Regions from separate parts of the Streptomyces sp. NPDC058457 genome, predicted to be linked through region 1. Evidence: predicted binding sites of a transcription regulator. Region 1 holds the regulator's gene; the other holds the start of a gene.

Region 1 (10,420 bases):
CTCGTCCGGGTCGGCCAGGAAGAACGCGCCGTACTGGGCGTTCACCAGCGGGGTCAGCTCGCGCAGGATGAGGTCGGCGACCTCCATCAGGTCCCGGTGGCCCTGCATGAGTGCGGCGAGGCGGGCCAGGTTGGACTCCAGCCAGTCCTTCGCGCGGGTCGTCTCGCGCAGGTTGGCCACCATCAGGTTGATGTTGTCCTTCAGCTCGGCGACCTCGCCGCGGGTCTCGACGGTGATCGAGCGGGACATGTCGCCCTGTGCCACGGCCGAGGCGACCTCGGCGATCGCGCGGACCTGGGTGGTGAGGTTGAGCGCGAGCTCGTTGACGTTGGTCGTCAGGCGCTTCCAGGTGCCGTACACGCCCTCCACGCGGGCCTGGCCGCCCAGCCGGCCGTCGGAGCCCACCTCGCGGGCCACCCGGGTCACCTCGGAGGAGAACGAGGACAGGGTGTCGACCATCGTGTTGATGGTGGTCTTCAGTTCCAGGATCTCGCCGCGCGCGTCCACGTCGATCTTCCGCGACAGGTCGCCCTGGGCGACGGCCGTCGCCACCTGGGCGATGTTGCGCACCTGCGAGGTGAGGTTGTCGGCCATGTAGTTGACGTTGTCGGTCAGGTCCCGCCAGACCCCGGAGACGCCGAGCACCTGGGCGCGGCCGCCCAGCCGGCCGTCGGTGCCGACCTCGCGGGCCACGCGGGTCACCTCGTCGGCGAAGGCACGCAGTTGTTCCACCATCGTGTTGACGGTGTCCTTCAGTTCGAGGATCTCGCCGCGTGCGTCGACGGTGATCTTCTTGGAGAGGTCGCCGTTGGCGACGGCCGTCGTCACCTGGGCGATGTTGCGGACCTGGGACGTCAGGTTCAGGGCCATGAAGTTGACGTTGTCCGTCAGTTCTTTCCAGACCCCCGAGACGCCTCTGACCTGGGCCTGACCGCCGAGGTTTCCCTCGGTGCCGACCTCGCGCGCGACCCTGGTGACTTCGTCGGCGAACGCGGAGAGCTGGTCCACCATCGTGTTGATCGTCGACTTCAGTTCAAGAATCTCGCCTTTCGCCTCAACCGTGATCTTCTTGCCGAGGTCGCCCTGGGCGACGGCCGTGGAGACCAGGGCGATGTTGCGGACCTGGGAAGTCAGGTTGTCGGCCATGAAGTTGACGTTGTCCGTCAGGTCCTTCCAGACGCCCGAGACGCCTCTGACCTGCGCCCGGCCGCCGAGGTTTCCCTCGGTGCCGACCTCGCGGGCCACGCGTGTCACTTCGTCGGCGAACGCGGACAGCTGGTCCACCATCGTGTTGATGGTTGATTTCAGTTCAAGAATCTCGCCCTGCGCGTCGACCATGATCTTCTGCGAGAGGTCGCCGTTGGCGACGGCCGTCGTCACCTGTGCGATGTTGCGGACCTGGGAGGTCAGGTTCGACGCCATGAAGTTGACGTTGTCGGTGAGGTCCTTCCAGACGCCGGAAACCCCCCACACCTGGGCGCGGCCGCCCAGCCGGCCCTCCGTGCCGACCTCGCGGGCCACGCGTGTCACCTCGCCGGCGAACGCGGACAGCTGGTCGACCATGGTGTTGACGGTGAGCTTCAGCTCCAGCAGCTCACCGGTCGCCTCGATGGTCACCGTGCGGGTCAGGTCGCCGCGCGCGACCGCCGTCGTGACCAGGGCGATGTCACGGACCTGCGCGGTCAGCCGGGACGCCATGGTGTTCACGGCCTCGGTGACGTCCCGCCAGCTCCCCGACAGCCCCTGCACCTTGGCCCGGCCGCCGAGCCGCCCCTCGGTGCCGACCTCGCGCGCGACCCGGGTCACCTCGCCGGTGAACAGGGACAGCTGGTCGACCATCGTGTTCACCGCGCGGGCCAGTCGGCGCAGGTCGCCGCGCAACTGCCGGCTGCCGTCGTGCAGATCGACCCGCTGGGTCAGGTCGCCGCCGGCCACCGCGTCCAGCACGCGGGTGGCGTTCGCCGCCGGTGCGACCAGGGTGTCGAGAACCTGGTTGACGTCGTTGACGCGGGACGTCCAGGCGCCCTGGCCGGGGCTCGCCGACAGTCGCTCGTCCAGGCGGCCGTGGCGCATCAGCTCCCGTTTCACGCGCCGCAGGTCGGTGTTGAAGTGAATGCCGCGGTCCATGATCTGGTTGAAGACCGCGGTGAGTTCGGCGACGATCCCCTCCCCGGTGGTCCCGGCGATCCCGGTCTCCGGGACTTTGCTGAAGTCGCCGTCGCGGGCGGCGGTCATCGCGGCGAGCAGAGGGCGCAGTTCGGATGCTCGGAGTTGTTCCGGTTTCTGTCCGTCTTCGAGCACACGCGTAGCACTGTTCTCACTCATGGCGGCCCACTTCGGTAACTCGGTGCTTATGGGCGCAGTCAGTCTGTCACTCTGTCCGCATCGATCGGGATGTATTCGTCCGAACTGCTCGGGGAGCTGGACATGGGGGCCATACCCACGCAACGGGAGACCGTCTCCCGGGTCCGTGAGGCGCCTGCGCACGACGCGGCGCCCGCGCACGACACCGCGGCGCCCGCGCACGACACCGCGGCGCCCGCGCACGACACCGCGGCGCCCGCGCACGACACCGCGGCGCCCGCGCACGACACCGCGGGCCCGCGCGCGCAGGGGCACGCGACCCTGCCCGGAAGCCCCCTCGCGCCCGGATCCGCGCGCGCCCTGGTGCGCGCCTGCCTCGACGAGTGGACCGACTGCGGACTTCTCTGCCCGGAGCAGCAGCGGGTCGCCGAGGACGCCATGGTCGTCGTCAGCGAACTCGTCACCAACGCCGTCGTGCACGCGGGCACGGACGTCGAGGTCGACTGGTGGTTGGAGCAGCGGGAGGAGACGGCGTTCGTCGTCGAGGTCACCGACCACCATCCCTCCCGGGCGCCCCGCGACCACCCGGGCGAGACGCCGTACGAGACACCGGAGTTCGGGCGCGGGCTGCGTCTGGTCGCCTCGCTGGCCGAGTCCTGGGGGGTGACGTACCGCACCGGCGCGAAGTCGGTGTGGGCCCGGCTGACCGGCCGCGGCGGCACGCTCCCCGACGAACAGCAGCTGAAGGTCGCCGAGATCCTCGCCCCCGAGCCACCCCCAGCCCCAAACGCGCACGGGCACGGGCACGTACACGCGCACGCGGCCGCGACGGAGAGCGCAGGATGCTCCCACCGCCCCGAACGCGACCGGGACTGGCTCAACCGGGGCGCGCTGTCCTTCCTCGCCGAGGCCTCCGACCTGCTCGCCGGGCAGCTCGACGAGAACCTGGTGGCCGCGCTCACCGGCCAGCTGATCGTGCCGCGGCTCGCCGACTGGTGCGCGGTGTGGCTGGAGGACGAGGCGACCGGGCGCGGGGGCGGCTGGGGCGACCCGGCCGGCGCGGGCGGCCCGCGGCTGGCCCGGGTCTGGCACGGCAGCGAGAACCGCATCGAGGAACTGCGCCGCGCCCTGGAGAAGGACCCCCCGTGCGCGCAGAACGGCTTACGGTCCGGGCCCGAGCCGTATCCCTGGCCCGGCGCGGCGCTCGGCCCGCAGGGCGCCCTCGGCTCGGCGCTCGCCTACCGGCTGATCGCGGGCGGCCGCCCGCTCGGCACGCTCGTCATCGGACGCTCCGGCCCGGACGGCATCCCCGACGAGATCACCGGCCTGGTGGAGGACTTCGGCCGCCGGGTCGCCCTCGCCATCGGCGCGGCCCGCCAGTACGCCCGCCAGGCCACCATCAGCGCCGTACTCCAGCGCGGGCTGCTGCCCGGCGCGGTCGCGGAGATCCCGGGCGTGCGCAGCGCGCTCGTCTACGAGCCCTGTGACAAGGGCGGCCCCAGCGGCGACTTCTACGACCTCTTCCCGGCCGGCGACGGCCGCTGGTGCTTCGCGGTCGGCGACGTCCAGGGCAAGGGCCCCGAGGCCGCCGTCGTCATCGGCCTCGCCCGGCCCTGGCTGCGGCTCCTCGCCCGCGAGGGGTACCGGGTCGCCGACGTCCTCGACCGGCTCAACCAGCTCCTCCTCGACGACGCCACCGAGGCCGCCGACGCCGCCGCCCGAGCCCTGGTCGCCGCCGGCGGCCGCCCCATGCCGCCGGGCGACGGCCCGCAGACCCGTTTCCTCTCCCTCCTCTACGGCGAGCTCACCCCCCTCGACGACGGCGGCATCCGCTGCACCCTCGCCTCCGCGGGGCACCCGCTGCCGCTGCTCCTCGGCCCCGACGGCGAGGTCCGCACCGCCGCCCGCCCGCAGACCCTGCTCGGGGTCGTCGAGGACGAGACGTACACCAGCGAGACCATCGAGCTCGCGCCCGGCGACACCCTGCTGTGCGTGACCGACGGGGTCACCGAGCGCCGCTCCGGCAGCCGCCAGTTCGACGACGGCGACGGGCTCGCGCGGGCCCTTGCAGGCTGCGCGGGGCTGAGTGCCGATCTGATCGCCGAACGCATCAGACGGCTCGTCCACGAGTTCGGCGGCGGACAGCCGGAGGACGACCTCGCGCTGCTCGTCCTCCAGGCCGAGTAGCCGGCGAGAGGCCGGGCAGCCGGGCAGCCGGGCAGCCGGGTAGCCGGGTAGCTGGGCAGCCAGGTAGTGGGTAGCCGAGGAATCGGCGCCGTACGGGACAATGGAGGACATGCCTTCCGCACTTCCCGACGGTGAGCCGGTTCCGGACGACGGCGCGCTGCCCGCGTCCGCGCTCGCCGGTGCCGCCGCCCGCCCTCTCGGGTTCTACCTGCACGTCCCCTACTGCGCGACCCGCTGCGGCTACTGCGACTTCAACACCTACACGGCGACCGAGCTGCGCGGCACCGGCGGTGTCCTCGCCTCCCGCGACAACTACGCGGACACACTGATCGACGAGGTCAGGCTGGCGCGGAAGATCCTCGGCGACGACCCGCGCGAGGTGCGCACGGTGTTCGTGGGCGGCGGTACGCCGACGCTGCTGGCCGCCGCCGATCTCGTACGGATGCTGCACGCGATCCGTGACGAGTTCGGGCTCGCGGCCGACGCGGAGGTCACGACGGAGGCGAACCCGGAGTCCGTCGACCCCGCGTATCTGGCGGCCCTGCGGGAGGGCGGCTTCAACCGGATCTCCTTCGGCATGCAGAGCGCCCGGCAGCACGTGCTGCGCGTCCTGGACCGCACGCACACCCCGGGGCGGCCCGAGGCGTGCGTCGCGGAGGCCCGCGCGGCCGGCTTCGAGCACGTGAACCTCGACCTGATCTACGGCACCCCGGGGGAGGCCGACGACGACTGGCGGGCCTCGCTGGACGCGGCGATCGGGGCCGGTCCCGACCATGTGTCGGCGTACGCGCTGATCGTCGAGGAGGGCACCCAGCTCGCCCGCCGGATCCGCCGGGGCGAGGTCCCGATGACCGACGACGACGTCCACGCCGACCGCTACCTGATCGCCGACTCGGTGCTGGCGGGGGCGGGCTTCGACTGGTACGAGGTGTCCAACTGGGCCACGTCCGAGGCCGGCCGCTGCCTGCACAACGAGCTGTACTGGCGGGGCGCCGACTGGTGGGGCGCGGGGCCCGGGGCGCACTCGCACGTGGGGGGCGTGCGGTGGTGGAACGTGAAGCACCCGGGGGCGTACGCGGCGGCGCTGGCGTCCGGGCGGTCGCCGGGGGCCGGGCGTGAGGTCCTGACGGACGAGGACCGGCGGGTGGAGAGGATCCTGCTGGAGCTGCGGCTGCGCGAGGGGGTGCCGTTGGAGCTGCTGAAGGAGGAGGGGCTGAAGGCCTCGCGGCGGGCACTGGGGGAGGGCCTGCTGGAGGCCGGTCCGTACGCGGAGGGGCGGGCCGTGCTGACGCTGCGGGGGCGGTTGCTGGCGGATGCGGTGGTCAGGGATCTGGTGGACTGATCACCCCGCGGAGTGGACCGGACCGGGGCCGGCCCCGGAAAGCCGTGCCGGTACCCGGGTCAGGCCGGGTCAGGCCCCACCGCTGCCCGTGACGAAGTCGATCAGCTCCTCCACCCGGCCCAGCAGCTCCGGCTCCAGGTCCTTGTAGGAGCCCACGCGCGCGAGGATCGCCTGCCATACCGCGCCCGTGTTGTCCGTGGGCCAGCCGAGGGCCCGGCACACACCCGTCTTCCAGTCCTGGCCGTGCGGGACGCGGGGCCAGGAGTCGATGCCCAGGGACGACGGTTTCACCGCCTCCCAGATGTCGATGTACGGGTGGCCGACGACCAGGGCGTGGTCGCTGGTGACCGACTGGGCGATGCGCCACTCCTTGGTGCCGGGGAGCAGGTGGTCGACGAGGACACCGAGGCGGGCGTCGGGGCCGGGGGCGAATTCGGCCACGATGGCGGGGAGGTCGTCGACGCCCTCCAGGTACTCCACCACCACGCCCTCGACGCGCAGGTCGTCGCCCCAGACCTTCTCGACCAGCTCCGCGTCGTGGCGGCCCTCCACGTAGATGCGGCCCGCGCGGGCGACACGCGCGCGTGCGCCGGGGACGGCGACCGAGCCGGAGGCGGTGCGGGAAGGACGTACGGGGGCGGCCGACGTGGGGCGTACGAGGGTGACCACCCGGCCCTCCAGGAGGAAGCCGCGCGGCTCCAGCGGGAAGACGCGGTGTTTGCCGAAGCGGTCCTCCAGGGTGACCGTGCCCGCCTCGCAGCGGATCACCGCGCCGCAGAAGCCGGTGCCGGGCTCCTCCACCACCAGACCGGGTTCGGCAGCCACCTCGGGCACCGGCTTCGGCTGCTTCCACGGCGGGGTCAGGTCGGCGGAGTACTGGCGCATTCGGATGACGATAGGAGAAGCCCGGGCACGGTCACCGCGACACGCCGAAACGGGCCGCCAGGGCGTCGCGTTGTGCCCGTACGAACGCCGCGTCCACCACCGCTCCGTGACCGGGTACGTACAGGGCGCGATCGCCGCCGAGCGACAGGAGGCGGTCCAGGGCCGCCGGCCAGCGGGACGGTACGGCGTCGGGACCGGCCTGGGGATCGCCGGACTCCTCCACCAGGTCGCCGCAGAACACCACCTCCGGGTCGCCGGGGACCAGGACGGCGAGGTCGTGGGCGGTGTGGCCGGGACCCACGTTGGCCAGCAGGGCCTGGCGGCCGTCGCCGAGGTCGAGGGTCCACTCGCCGGAGACCAGACGGCGGGGGCGGGGAAGGGCGTCGGCCGCCTCCTCGGCCTCGGGGGAGGGGAGGCCGTTGCGGACCGCGTCCAGGCGGAGCGCCTCGCGGTCGTACGCGAAGACGGCCTCGGTGCCCACCGCCGCGTACAGGTTCGCGCCCGCGAAGGCGGCCGCGCCGAAGACGTGGTCGAAGTGCGGATGGGTGAGCGCGAGATGGGTCACACGGCGGTCGGCCAGCGCCTGCGCCTCCATGCGCAACCGTGCGCCCTCGGCCAGACTGGAGCCGGCATCCACCATCAGGGCCGTGCCCGCGCCGAGAACCAGGCCCGCCGTGCAGTCCCAGCCCGGCAGCCGGCACCGGCCGACCCCTTCGGCCACCCGCTCCCAGCCCAGCTCTTCCCAAGTCACCGTCATGCCGCGACGCTAGCCGTAGAACGCCATGGGTCCTGACCGACCTTGCCCAGTCAGTACCCCACGGCCGTACACTGGGCCGGGGATGCTGGCACTCGCGTTCGCAGAGTGCCAGACGAAAGACCCGAAGGACCCGAAAGGCCGCGGGGACGACTTTCTGGAGGTGTGGCGCTGGATGCTGAGTGAACGCAGGCTTCAGGTATTGCGCGCCATCGTCCAGGACTACGTCGGCACCGAGGAGCCGGTGGGTTCGAAGGCGCTGACCGAACGGCACAACCTGGGGGTCTCCCCGGCGACCGTGCGCAACGACATGGCCGCTCTGGAGGACGAGGGGTACATCGCCCAGCCGCACACCAGCGCGGGGCGGATTCCCACCGACAAGGGCTACCGGCTGTTCGTCGACAAGCTGGCCGGCGTCAAACCGATGAGCGCGCCCGAGCGGCGGGCCATCCAGAACTTCCTCGACGGCGCCGTCGATCTCGACGACGTGGTGGCGCGGACCGTTCGGCTGCTGGCACAGCTGACGCGGCAGGTGGCGGTCGTGCAGTACCCGTCGCTGACGCGGTCGACCGTGCGGCACGTGGAACTGCTGTCGCTGGCTCCGGCCCGGCTCATGCTGGTGCTGATCACCGACACCGGGCGGGTCGAGCAGCGTATGGTCGACTGCCCGGCGCCCTTCGGGGAAACGTCTCTGGCGGATCTGCGGGCGCGGCTGAACAGCCGGGTCGCGGGACGCCGGTTCTCGGACGTGCCCCGGCTGGTGGAGGATCTGCCGGAAGCCTTCGAGGCCGAGGACCGCGGTGCGGTCTCGGCGGTGCTCTCCACCCTGCTGGAGACGCTCGTCGAGGAGAACGAGGAGCGGTTGATGATCGGCGGCACCGCCAATCTCACCCGCTTCGGACATGACTTTCCCCTCATGATCCGGCCCGTCCTGGAGGCATTGGAGGAGCACGTGGTGCTGCTCAAGCTCCTTGGCGAGGCCGGGGATTCGGGCATGACCGTACGCATCGGTCACGAGAACGCCTACGAGGGACTCAACTCCACGTCAGTGGTGTCGGTCGGCTACGGTTCGGGCGGCGAGGCAGTCGCCAAGCTCGGCGTGGTCGGACCGACCCGCATGGATTACCCGGGAACGATGGGAGCGGTACGAGCGGTGGCACGGTACGTCGGACAGATCCTGGCGGAGTCGTAAGTGGCCACGGACTACTACGCCGTTCTCGGCGTGCGCCGCGACGCGTCGCAGGAAGAGATCAAGAAGGCCTTCCGTCGGCTCGCACGCGAGCTGCACCCGGACGTCAACCCGGACCCGAAGACCCAGGAGCGGTTCAAGGAGATCAACGCCGCTTACGAGGTTCTGTCGGACCCGCAGAAGAAGCAGGTCTACGACCTCGGCGGGGATCCGCTGTCGCAGAGCGGCGGCGCGGGCGCGGGCGGCTTCGGGGCCGGTGGGTTCGGGAACTTCTCGGACATCATGGACGCGTTCTTCGGTACGGCGTCGCAGCGCGGGCCGAGGTCGCGTACGCGGCGCGGCCAGGACGCGATGATCCGGATCGAGGTCGAGCTCGACGAGGCGGCCTTCGGTACGACCAAGGACATCCAGGTCGACACGGCGATCGTCTGCAACACCTGTAACGGTGAGGGCGCGGCGCCGGGCACCTCCGCCCAGACGTGTGACATGTGCCGGGGCCGTGGTGAGGTCTCGCAGGTGACGCGGTCCTTCCTCGGGCAGGTCATGACCTCGCGGCCCTGCCCGCAGTGCCAGGGCTTCGGGACCGTCGTGCCGACGCCGTGCCCCGAGTGCGCGGGCGACGGGCGGGTGCGGTCGCGGCGGACGCTGACCGTGAAGATCCCGGCCGGTGTCGACAACGGCACGCGGATCCAGCTCGCCGGTGAGGGTGAGGTGGGACCGGGTGGCGGTCCGGCCGGTGACCTGTACGTCGAGATCCACGAGCTGCCGCATTCGACGTTCCAGCGGCGCGGGGACGATCTGCACTGCACGGTGACGATTCCGATGACGGCGGCGTCGCTCGGTACGAAGGTGCCGCTGGAGACGCTGGACGGGCTGGAGGAGGTCGACATCCGGCCGGGGACCCAGTCCGGGCAGTCGATCCCGCTGCACGGGCGCGGTGTCACGCATCTGCGTGGCGGCGGGCGGGGTGACCTGATCGTCCACGTCGAGGTGACGACGCCGACCAAGCTCGATCCTGAGCAGGAGCGGTTGCTGAGGGAGCTGGCGAAGCTGCGCGGGGAGGAGCGGCCGACGGGGCAGTTTCAGCCCGGTCAGCAAGGGCTGTTCAGCCGGCTGAAGGACGCGTTCAACGGGCGTTGACGGGTCACCGTGAAGGGGCTCCGCCCCTTCGACCCCACCAGGGGGCTCCGCCCCCTGGACCCCCGAAACCCATGCCCACCCACCACCCGACTCGGTCGATGAGGAGGCGAGGCCGCCCCTCGGTTCGGTCGATGAGGAGGCGAGGCCGCTCCTCGGCTCGGTCGATGAAGGGGCGAGGCCGCTCTTCGGCTTGGTTGGTGAGGAGGCGGGGCCACCACCCGGCTCGGTCGATGGGGAGGTGAGGCCGCCCCTCGGTTCGGTCGATGAGGAGGCGAGGCCGCTCCTCGGCTCGGTCGATGAAGGGGCGAGGCCGCTCTTCGGCTCGGTCGATGAGGGGGGCGGGGCTGTTACCCGGCTCGGTCGGTGAGGGGTGGCGTCACCAGGTCACGGTGTCTGTGGGGCGGGGAAATTTCTGGCATGTGCCAAAGGGGCGGCCCGATTCGGTCTTGTTCGGAGGACGTGACAACATGCCGTCATGTCCTCCGCACTGACCGATCTCTTCCCTTTTCCGATCGTGCAGGCCCCCATGGCAGGCGGGGTCTCCGTGCCGCAGCTCGCCGCTGCCGTGTCCGAGGCGGGCGGGCTGGGATTCCTTGCCGCCGGGTACAAGACCGCCGAC
Region 2 (10,420 bases), on a different contig from region 1:
CGGCCGACCGGGTACGCCCGCACGGCCCGGCCGGCGTGCCCGCCTACCGCCGGTGGGGCCTGGCCGCGCCCCTCTCCCCGGCGCCCCGCCCGCCGCTGCACCCGCTGGCCTTCCGCGCCGCCCTGCCGCCGGTCGTCGACCACATCCCCACGTCCGACCGGGTCGTCTTCCTCACCTACGACGACGGCGCCGAGAAGGACCCCCGCTTCGTCGACATGGTCCGCGAGCTGCGCCTGCCGGTGAGCATGTTCCTCACGGACAGCGTGGTCGGCCCCGGCTACGGCCACTTCGCCCGCCTCCAGTCGGTCGGCGCGAGCGTCCAGAACCACACCCTCGACCACCCGGCCATGCCCGGTCTGCCGTACGCCGGCCAGCGCGCCGAGATCTGCGGCCAGCAGGAGAAGCTGAAGTCCCGTTTCGGCATCCGCCCCCGCCTCTTCCGGCCGCCCTACGGCACCTACGACCGCACCACCCTCCGCGCCGCTGCCGACTGCGGTGTCACGGCGGTGGTCCTCTGGCGGGCGGCGATGACCCCCGACGGCATCACCTACCGGAGCGGGGACAAGCAGCTCCGCCCCGGCGACATCATCCTGGTGGGCCCCGACGAGGCCCTCGGCCCGACCCTCAGGGAGCGCACCACCCGGCTGCTGCGCCGGGTACAGGCGAGCGGGCTGACGGTGGGCCGTCTCGAGGATTATCTCTAGCCCAATATAGCTTTAATCATCAAGTCAATACCGGCGCGCGCTGCCACTCATTCCAGGCATGAATGATCCATGTTAACTTGAATATTCACGTCAATGGATCCTCGTACGGAGCAGGGGGGCACAACATGAGCGCACTACCGGCACCCGGCGTGGAGGTGCGGCGCGGTGACGCGCGGCTCGCGAGCCGGCTGTCCTGGCTCGACTCGAAGCACTCGTTCTCCCTCGGCACGCACCGGCCGGACCCGGCCAACACGCACCACGGGGTGCTGCTGGTCAACAACGAGGACCTGGTGCAGCCGGGCACGGGCTTCGACACCCACCCGCACCGGGACATGGAGATCGTCACCTGGGTGCTCCAGGGCTCGCTGGTCCACCAGGACTCCGGCGGCCACTCCGGCGTGATCTACCCGGGCCTGGCCCAGCGGATGAGCGCCGGCACCGGCATCCTGCACTCGGAGAAGAACGACACCTACCGGGCCGCCGGTGCACCCCCCGCCGATCCCGTGCACTTCGTCCAGATGTGGGTCGTACCCGACGAGGCCGGCGTCACCCCGGGCTACGAACAGCTGGAGATCGACGCCGAGCTGCTGTCCGGCGGGCTGGTCACGGTGGCGTCCGGCATGGACCGGCACAAGGACGCGAGCGCCATCCGGATCCGGAACCGGTACGCCGCGCTGTACGCGGCGCGGCTGCGTCCCGATGGGCAGGTGACCCTTCCCGAGGCGCCGTATCTGCACCTGTTCGTCGCCCGCGGTGCGGTGGACCTGGAGGGCGTCGGAGTGCTCGGCGAGGGTGACGCCGCGCGCTTCACGGCCACCGGCGGGCACCGGGTGACGGCCTCGGGACCCGCCGAGATCCTGGTGTGGGAGATGCATGCCGCCGTCGATCTGTGATCCCCGAGGGGTCCGATTCCGGCGGCGCGCCGCCCGCAATTGGCACTCCGCTTGACCGAGTGCTAATCGCGGTCATAGTCTCGGCTCTGGCACTCGGCAGATGAGAGTGCCAACAACGCGACGGGCAGATCCGGCACCCGCGACGACGGATCCACCTGGTCGCCACCTCAGACAGTTAACCCCGTGAGATCTCCGAAGGGGGAGGTCGGATCGTGACGACCACCAGCTCCAAGGTTGCCATCAAGCCGCTTGAGGACCGCATCGTGGTCCAGCCGCTCGACGCCGAGCAGACCACCGCCTCTGGCCTGGTCATCCCGGACACCGCGAAGGAGAAGCCCCAGGAGGGCGCCGTCCTCGCCGTGGGCCCGGGCCGCTTCGAGAACGGCGAGCGGCTTCCGCTCGACGTCAAGGTCGGCGATGTCGTGCTGTACAGCAAGTACGGCGGCACCGAGGTGAAGTACAACGGCGACGAGTACCTCGTCCTCTCGGCTCGCGACGTGCTCGCGATCATCGAGAAGTAATTCACCCGAAGCACATTCTGCTTTGAGCTGCGCCCCTGGCCCCCGCGACCTTATGAAGCCGGGCGTCGGGGGCGCGGTTCGTTTCACCCACGTTTTCCGAGAGGGCTGAACCGCTCCCATGGCGAAGATCCTGAAGTTCGACGAGGACGCCCGTCGCGCCCTCGAGCGCGGCGTCAACAAGCTTGCCGACACGGTCAAGGTGACGATCGGCCCCAAGGGCCGCAACGTCGTCATCGACAAGAAGTTCGGCGCCCCCACCATCACCAACGACGGTGTCACGATCGCCCGCGAGGTCGAGCTCGACGACCCGTACGAGAACCTCGGCGCCCAGCTGGTGAAGGAGGTGGCGACCAAGACCAACGACATCGCGGGTGACGGTACGACCACCGCCACCGTGCTGGCCCAGGCGCTCGTCCGCGAGGGCCTGAAGAACGTCGCCGCGGGTGCCTCCCCGGCCGCCCTGAAGAAGGGCATCGACGCCGCCGTCGCCGCCGTCTCCGAGGAACTGCTCTCCTCCGCCCGTCCGATCGAGGACAAGGCCGACATCGCCGCCGTCGCCGCGCTGTCCGCCCAGGACACGCAGGTCGGCGAGCTCATCGCCGAGGCGATGGACAAGGTCGGCAAGGACGGTGTCATCACCGTCGAGGAGTCCAACACCTTCGGTCTGGAGCTGGACTTCACCGAGGGCATGGCCTTCGACAAGGGCTACCTGTCGCCGTACTTCGTGACGGACCAGGAGCGCATGGAGGCCGTCCTGGAGGACCCCTACATCCTCATCAACCAGGGCAAGGTCTCCTCCATCGCCGACCTGCTCCCGCTGCTGGAGAAGGTCATCCAGGCGGGTGCCTCCCGGCCGCTGCTGATCATCGCCGAGGACGTCGAGGGCGAGGCCCTCTCCACCCTCGTCGTCAACAAGATCCGCGGCACCTTCAACGCGGTCGCGGTCAAGGCCCCGGGCTTCGGTGACCGCCGCAAGGCGATGCTGGAGGACCTGGCGACCCTCACCGGCGGCACGGTCGTCTCCGAGGAGGTCGGCCTCAAGCTCGACCAGGTCGGCCTGGACGTGCTCGGCTCCGCCCGCCGCGTCACCGTCACCAAGGACGACACCACGGTCGTCGACGGCGCCGGCGACTCCTCCGCCGTCACGGGCCGCGTCGCCCAGATCAAGGCCGAGATCGAGAACACCGACTCCGACTGGGACCGCGAGAAGCTCCAGGAGCGCCTCGCGAAGCTGGCCGGCGGCGTGTGCGTGATCAAGGTCGGCGCCGCCACCGAGGTGGAGCTGAAGGAGAAGAAGCACCGTCTGGAGGACGCCATCTCCGCGACCCGCGCCGCGGTCGAGGAGGGCATCGTCTCCGGTGGCGGCTCCGCGCTCGTCCACGCCGTGAAGGTCCTGGAGGGCAACCTCGACAAGACCGGCGACGAGGCCACCGGTGTCTCCGTGGTCCGCAAGGCCGCCGTCGAGCCGCTGCGCTGGATCGCCGAGAACGCCGGCCTGGAGGGCTACGTCATCGTCTCCAAGGTCGCCGACCTGGAGAAGGGCAACGGCTACAACGCCGCCACCGGCGAGTACGGCGACCTGGTCAAGGCCGGCGTCATCGACCCGGTCAAGGTCACCCGCTCCGCCCTGGAGAACGCCGCCTCCATCGCCTCCCTGCTCCTGACGACCGAGACCCTGGTCGTCGAGAAGAAGGAAGAGGAAGAGGCCGCCGCCGCGGGCCACTCCCACGGCCACTCGCACTAGGCGCCAGTCTCCAAGGCACCGGTTTCTGCGGAAGCAGTCTCTGAGGAAGCCCCCGTTCCCGGTCGTCCGCCGGGAACGGGGGCTTCGCCCCTCGCGGGTACTTCGATGGTCGGCCTAGTTCTCCAGCGCGTCCAGCGCTCCAAGCTGCGCCAGCAGGCCCATCCGGTCGTACTGCAGCCAGCCCTCGGCCATCTTCCCGCCGGCGTCGAAGCGGTGGATCGTCGTCCCGGCCATGGTGACCTGCCGGCCGGTGTTCGGCACCCCCATGAACTCCGCCTGCTGCACCCCCGTCCAGAGCCACCTGGTGCACACCCGGTCGCCCTGGGCGATCTGGTCCTCGACGAGGAACGAGAAGTCGAAGGCCCGCCGCCACATCTCCAGCTTGCGCCGCATCGCGTCCATGCCGATGGTGTCCTGGCCCTCGACCGGATCGTGGTCGTGGTAGTCCTCGGCGAGCAGACCGTCCAGCGGTGCCAGCGGGCCCGGCGCGGCGATCGTCTCGAAGAACCGCCGCGCGGTGTCCGCGTACAGCCCCTCGTCACGCACCACGTCCAGATCGGTGAACGTCGGCGTCCCCTCGCAGAGCGCCAGCAGCTCGTGGAACACCTTGTCGGTCTCCGGGAGTCGCGAGTTCCGCATCGCCTCCTCGTACGACGGGAACTCCACGATCTCCACGACGTGCTGCGCGTCGGTGCGGTCCTTGCCGACCAGCGTGTGCGTCGCCGTCCGCTTCCCCTTGGTCTGCTCGACCCATCTGTCCATCAGCCGGTCCATCTCGTCGAACCGCCTGGTCCTGCACTCGATGAGCTGCACGAACGTCATGAAACCGCCTCCGGCCCCCCTGCGGGTGCGACCGAACGCCACCATCGTCTCACCGGCCCGGTCCGTGCCGCGCGCGGTGCCGCTCGGGCCCCTGCTCCGGCCTACTGCGGCCCGTACTTGCGGCCTGTCTTCGAGCTGATGCCGCCCACCAGCCCGCGCGGCGCCATCTTCGCCAGGCCCGTCAGCACCTTGTAGCGGGGATCCGGGATCGACAGCGTCTTCCCGCGCGCGAGGTCGGCCAGCGCCGCCGCGACCAGCTTGTCGGCGTCCAGCCACATCCAGCCCGGGATGTTGTCCGTGCCCATCCCGGCCCGCTGATGGAACTCCGTACGGACGAACCCCGGTGCCAGCGCCATCAGCCGGACCCCGCTGCCCGCGAGATCACGCGCCGCGCCCTGGGTGAACTGCACGACCCACGCCTTGGAGGCGCCGTACGTCCCACGCGGCACGAACGCCGCCACCGACGCCACGTTGACCACACCGCCGCGGCCGCGCTCCCGCATCGCGTCGGCCGCCGCCGCCGTCAGCCGCAGCACCGCCTCGCAGTGCACCTTGAGCATGCGCAGCTCGTCGGCCATCGGCACGTCGAGGAAATGGCCCTTGTTGCCGAAGCCGGCGTTGTTGACCAGCAGGTCGACCGGGTTCCTGCGGTCGGCGAGCCGGGCGGCGACCGACTCGATGCCGGCGTCCTCGGCGAGGTCGGCGGTGAGTACCTCCGCCTCGATGCCATGCCGGTCGTGCAGCTCGGTCGCCTGCTCGCGCAGCCGCTTGGTGTCCCGGGCCACCAGGACGAGGTTGTGCCCGTCGGCCGCCAGCCGCCGCGCGAACGCGGCACCGATCCCCGCCGTCGATCCCGTAATCAGAGCCGTTGTCATGGCCCAAGGGTAGTGACCGGGACTGACGGCGTCCGCTGTGCGCACCGGCTCTCCCGAAGGGTGAAGCACCGGTGAACGGGCTGCGTGTGACGGCCGTTCAGCCGCCCTGCGCCGCCACGTACTTCCGCGCCTGTGCCAGCGCCTCCGGGTGCAACGCCGTTCCCGCCGCGAGCAACCGGGGCAGCAACTCCCGCTCGGTCGTGGTCGCGCGGAACTCCATCGCCGCCGTCACCCCGTGCTCCGGCCGGAGCACGATCTCGATCGGGTCGCCGGCTCTGATCTCACCCGGTTCGATCACCCGGAGGTAGGCACCGGTGGCACCCTTCCGCGTGAACCTCTTCACCCATCCCCGCTCGCCCAGATGGCCCTGAAAAGTACGGCACGGGATGCGCCCGGAGGTGACCTCCAGTACGACCTCGGAGCCGATCCGCCAGCGCTCGCCGATCAGCGCATCCGACACGTTCAGCCCGTTTGTCGTGAGGTTCTCACCGAAACAGCCGTTCGGCAGGGGGCGGCCGAGCTCCTTCTCCCAGTCGTCGAGGTCCTCGCGCGCGAACGCGTACACCGCCTGGTCGTCGCCGCCGTGATGGCGCAGGTCGCACACCGCGTCCCCGGCCAGCCCGCTGCCCGCGACGCCCTTCGGCCCTGGTACCGCCACCCGCACCGGCCCGTCCACCGGCCGCTTGTCGATACCCGTCACGCCGTCGGCCTGGTCCGTGTGCGGCGACGGCGTCGCACGGCCGAGGTTCACCGAGAGAAGCTCCATGCTCCGACGGTACGGGACCCCTATCAAAGCGGCGACACGATATTGGGCACTCCACCCAAGTCCGCCTTATGCTCGGAGGGTGATCGAGGCACGTCATCTCCGCGTCCTGCGCGCCGTCGCCACCACCGGTTCCTTCTCGGCGGCGGGGCGTGAACTGGGCTGCACGCAGCCCGCCGTCAGCCAGCAGATGAAGGCCCTGGAGAGCTCCGTGGGCACCCCGCTGCTGGTCCGCAACGGCCGCGAGATGCGCCTGACCCAGGCCGGCGAGGCCCTGGTCCGGCATGCCTCCGGGATCCTCGCCGGGCTCACCGCCGCCGAGGAGGAGGTCGCCGCGATCGCCGGGCTGCGGGCCGGCCGGGTGCGCCTGGTCTCCTTCCCGAGCGGCAGTTCCACCCTGGTCCCGACGGCCCTCGCCGCCCTGCGTGCCGCGCACCCCGGCACCCGCGTCTCCCTGGAGGAGGCCGAGCCGCCGAAGTCCGTGGAGCTGCTGCGCGCGGGTGACTGCGACATCGCGCTCGCCTTCCGCTACGAGGGCGCGGCGGACGCCGAGGAGTGGGACGACCTGGTGGTGCGGCCGCTGCTGACCGACCGTCTCGTCGGCCTGGTGCCCGAACGGCACCGGCTCGCCCACGCGGAGTCCGTCGCCCTCGGCGAGCTCGCCGACGAGCCCTGGATCGCGGGCTGCCCGCGCTGCCGGGGACAGCTCGTCCAGGCGTGCGAGAGCGCGGGCTTCACGCCCCGCATCGACTTCGCCACCGACGACTACCCGGCCGTGGTCGGCCTGGTCGGCGCGGGACTGGGAGTGGCCGTCCTGCCCCGGCTGGCGATCGAGTCGGTACGGCCGAGAGGTGCGCGCACGGTGGTGCTGGAGCCCGCGGTACGGCGGGAGATCGTCGCCCTCACGCTGTCCGACCTGGCACAGGTGCCGGCCGTGGCGGCGACGCTGGAACAGCTGGGCCGGGCGGCCCGGCGGGCGTGACGGAAGGCGCCGGGCGCGCGATGCCGGGCACGCGTGAAGGCGCCGGGCACGCGCGCGTGCCCTAGCGGCAGCAGATCGTCAACGGATTGTCAACAGATTGCAGAAACGTTCTTTCATGTGTCGGAGGCGGAGCCGCCGCTGGTTGTCGACGCCGACACCAGCCTGTTGCGCGCCCGCCCCATGAGCTCTTCGCGCTCGTCCTCGGTCAGGCCGCCCCACACGCCGTACGGCTCGCGGACCGCCAGCGCGTGCGCCGCGCACTCCGCGCGGACCGGGCACCTCATGCAGACCTCCTTGGCCGAGTTCTCACGGGCACTCCGAGCCGCCCCGCGCTCGCCCTCGGGATGGAAGAAGAGCGAGCTGTCGACCCCACGGCAGGCAGCCAGGAGCTGCCAGTCCCACAGGTCTGCGTTCGGTCCGGGAAGGCGGGAGAAATCTGCCATTACGTGACCCCTTGTAGCCGTTCTGGGCGGATACGGTGCCAACGACCGTACATCTCCGGTCTAGAGAGATGAAAATATGACTCATTGGCAATCTAGCCCCAGACACCGTGAAACGGGAAGAAAAAGGGCTAAATGGGGCATTGGTTGTGATGAAAAGTTGAGGGTCTGACGTCCATGTCTGCACCGTGTCCGCCCCCTCACGTAGAGTGCCGAAGACGGCATGCAGCCCCGTAACTCTTTCGAGTGACCGTCGTTGAGAGTGCGGTGGCGGTTGAAGCAACAAGCGCTCGGGCAGGCGTCCGAGACGTTCGACCGCACAGGTGACGATTCCGTACCAGCCTGGAGGCTCAAGGTGACGCGCATCAGCTGCGGAGGGCGGTCATGACATCCGTCCTCGTCTGCGACGACTCCCCGCTTGCCCGAGAGGCGCTCCGCCGCGCGGTGGCGACCGTGCCCGGTGTCGAGCGCGTGACGACGGCGGCCAACGGCGAGGAAGTCCTCCGCCGCTGGGGTGCCGACCGATCCGACCTGATCCTGATGGACGTGCGCATGCCCGGACTGGGCGGCGTCGAGACCGTGCGCCGGCTGCTGTCCGCCGACCCCGGCGCGCGCATCATCATGCTCACGGTCGCCGAGGACCTGGACGGCGTGGCCCTGGCCGTCGCCGCCGGCGCCCGCGGTTACCTGCACAAGGACGCCTCGCGCGCCGAACTGCGGGCCACCGTGACACAGGCCCTCGCCGACCCGACCTGGCGGCTGGCCCCGCGTCGGCTGCGCTCGGCCGAGATGGGCGCCGCGCCCACGCTCACCGCGCGCGAGATCCAGGTCCTGGAGGGCATGAGCCATGGCCGCTCCAACGCCGAGATCGGCCGCGAGCTGTTCCTCTCCGAGGACACCGTGAAGACGCACGCCCGGCGCCTGTTCAAGAAGCTCGGAGCCTCCGACCGCGCCCACGCGGTTGCTCTCGGCTTCCGCTGGGGACTGGTTCGTTAGTACGGCGGTGAGCTGCGCCGCAGCGGGGAAGCGGACCGACCGGACGCCCCCGCCTACCCCACGGTGGGCGGGGTCCGCAAGGCCTGGGGCCGGAGGCCCGCTGCTCGTTTCGGCGCGGATGCCGCATCCTTGAGGTGTGGAGTCTCTCGGGGACGAGTCGTTCGAGCGGAAGGGGAGGGCGCAGGAGATGAGTTCCGGCGCACCTGCTCATAACGCTTCGGTGCACAACGACGGACGCGATGCCACGCCGCCGACGGCAGCAGGGCACCATGGACCGATGCGCGACGACGAGGCGGTCACTGCCGTGGGGACGATCGGCGCTCTCGTTCATCGCGCCGTAGACGGGGACGAGCAGGCCACGCACGACCTGCTCGCCCATGTCCACCCCCTCGCGCTGCGCTACTGCCGTACCCGGCTGTCCCGCCTGCCGGGTGATGCCCGGCACTTCGTCGAGGACCTCGCCCAGGAAGTCTGCGTGGCGGTGCTGCTGGCCCTGCCCCGCTACCGCGACACCGGACGCCCCTTCGAGGCCTTCGTCTTCGCGATCGCCTCCCACAAGGTCGCCGACCTGCAGCGCGCCGCGATGCGCCACCCGGGGTCCACCGCCGTCCCCTCGGACGAGATGCCGGAGCGCCCCGACGACTCCCTCGGCCCCGAGGAGCGCGCACTGCTCAGCAGCGACGCCGAATGGGCCAAGCAACTCCTGGCCAACCTCCCGGAGAACCAGCGCGAGCTGCTGCTGCTCCGCATCGCCGTGGGCCTCACGGCCGAGGAGACCGGCCAGATGTTGGGAATGTCACCGGGCGCGGTGCGAGTGGCCCAGCACCGGGCCCTGAGCCGGCTGCGGGCGCTCGCGGAGCAGTAGCCGGAGCCCTCTTCCGCCCTGGCTCTCCGGCCTGCGGCAGCTTCCCCTCCGCCGCCACGGCGCTCAACTGCGACGGCGTTTTCCGGCGGTGCCGAACCCGCGCCCGCCTCTGCCACGGCCTCACACCTGCGCCCCCGATGAACAGGCGCCCGCTCGTTTCCGTACGAACATACGAAGCCCGGAGCTGAGTCGTACCGTGGAATTTGGGACCCGTGCTTCCCGTTAGCATGGGCATCCGCACCGTTCAAGGCCATTTGGGGAAGGTGTCATGACTGCCAACGTCGACGGAGTGCCCGACAAATTCGCGACACTCGGGCTGACCTACGACGACGTGCTGCTGCTGCCGGGCGCATCCGAAGTGCTCCCCAACGCGGTCGACACCTCGTCCCGCATCTCCCGCAACGTCCGGGTCAACATCCCGCTGCTCTCCGCGGCGATGGACAAGGTGACCGAGTCCCGCATGGCCATCGCGATGGCCCGGCTCGGCGGTGTCGGCGTGCTGCACCGCAACCTCTCCGTCGAGGACCAGGTCAACCAGGTCGACCTCGTCAAGCGGTCCGAGTCCGGCATGGTCACCGACCCGATCACGGTGCACCCGGAGGCGACCCTCGCCGAGGCCGACGCGCTGTGCGCCAAGTTCCGCATCAGCGGTGTGCCCGTCACCGACCCGGCCGGCAAGCTGCTCGGCATCGTCACCAACCGCGACATGGCCTTCGAGTCCGACCGCACCCGCCAGGTGCGCGAGGTCATGACCCCGATGCCGCTGATCACCGGCAAGGTCGGCACCTCCGGCGTCGAGGCGATGGAGCTGCTGC

Evidence for each region. Region 1 encodes HrcA, which represses chaperone genes, less so after heat shock. Its sites were predicted from a motif close to TTNGCACTCNGNNNNNCNGAGTGCNAA; they were not measured.
Region 2: a site for HrcA is predicted at 1,637-1,663, ahead of groES (co-chaperone GroES). Genes of this name have one in related genera too.

What each region holds. Positions count from the first base shown of each region.
Region 1 covers NZ_JBHXLU010000002.1:50,639-61,058, forward strand. The annotation lists gene ACFWPS_RS02135 (HAMP domain-containing protein) at 1-2,325, opposite strand, end outside; gene ACFWPS_RS02140 (SpoIIE family protein phosphatase) at 2,428-4,491, shown strand; gene hemW (radical SAM family heme chaperone HemW) at 4,601-5,833, shown strand; gene ACFWPS_RS02150 (DUF3097 domain-containing protein) at 5,903-6,718, opposite strand; gene ACFWPS_RS02155 (MBL fold metallo-hydrolase) at 6,750-7,475, opposite strand; gene hrcA (heat-inducible transcriptional repressor HrcA) at 7,648-8,664, shown strand; gene dnaJ (molecular chaperone DnaJ) at 8,665-9,801, shown strand; gene ACFWPS_RS02170 (nitronate monooxygenase) at 10,277-10,420, shown strand, end outside.
Region 2 covers NZ_JBHXLU010000068.1:52,696-63,115, forward strand. The annotation lists gene ACFWPS_RS38240 (polysaccharide deacetylase family protein) at 1-704, shown strand, start outside; gene ACFWPS_RS38245 (pirin family protein) at 830-1,597, shown strand; gene groES (co-chaperone GroES) at 1,810-2,118, shown strand; gene groL (chaperonin GroEL) at 2,237-3,862, shown strand; gene ACFWPS_RS38260 (ester cyclase) at 3,977-4,684, opposite strand; gene ACFWPS_RS38265 (SDR family NAD(P)-dependent oxidoreductase) at 4,786-5,559, opposite strand; gene ACFWPS_RS38270 (MOSC domain-containing protein) at 5,657-6,325, opposite strand; gene ACFWPS_RS38275 (LysR family transcriptional regulator) at 6,405-7,304, shown strand; gene ACFWPS_RS38280 (WhiB family transcriptional regulator) at 7,418-7,747, opposite strand; gene ACFWPS_RS38285 (response regulator transcription factor) at 8,129-8,740, shown strand; gene ACFWPS_RS38290 (sigma-70 family RNA polymerase sigma factor) at 9,018-9,605, shown strand; gene guaB (IMP dehydrogenase) at 9,874-10,420, shown strand, end outside.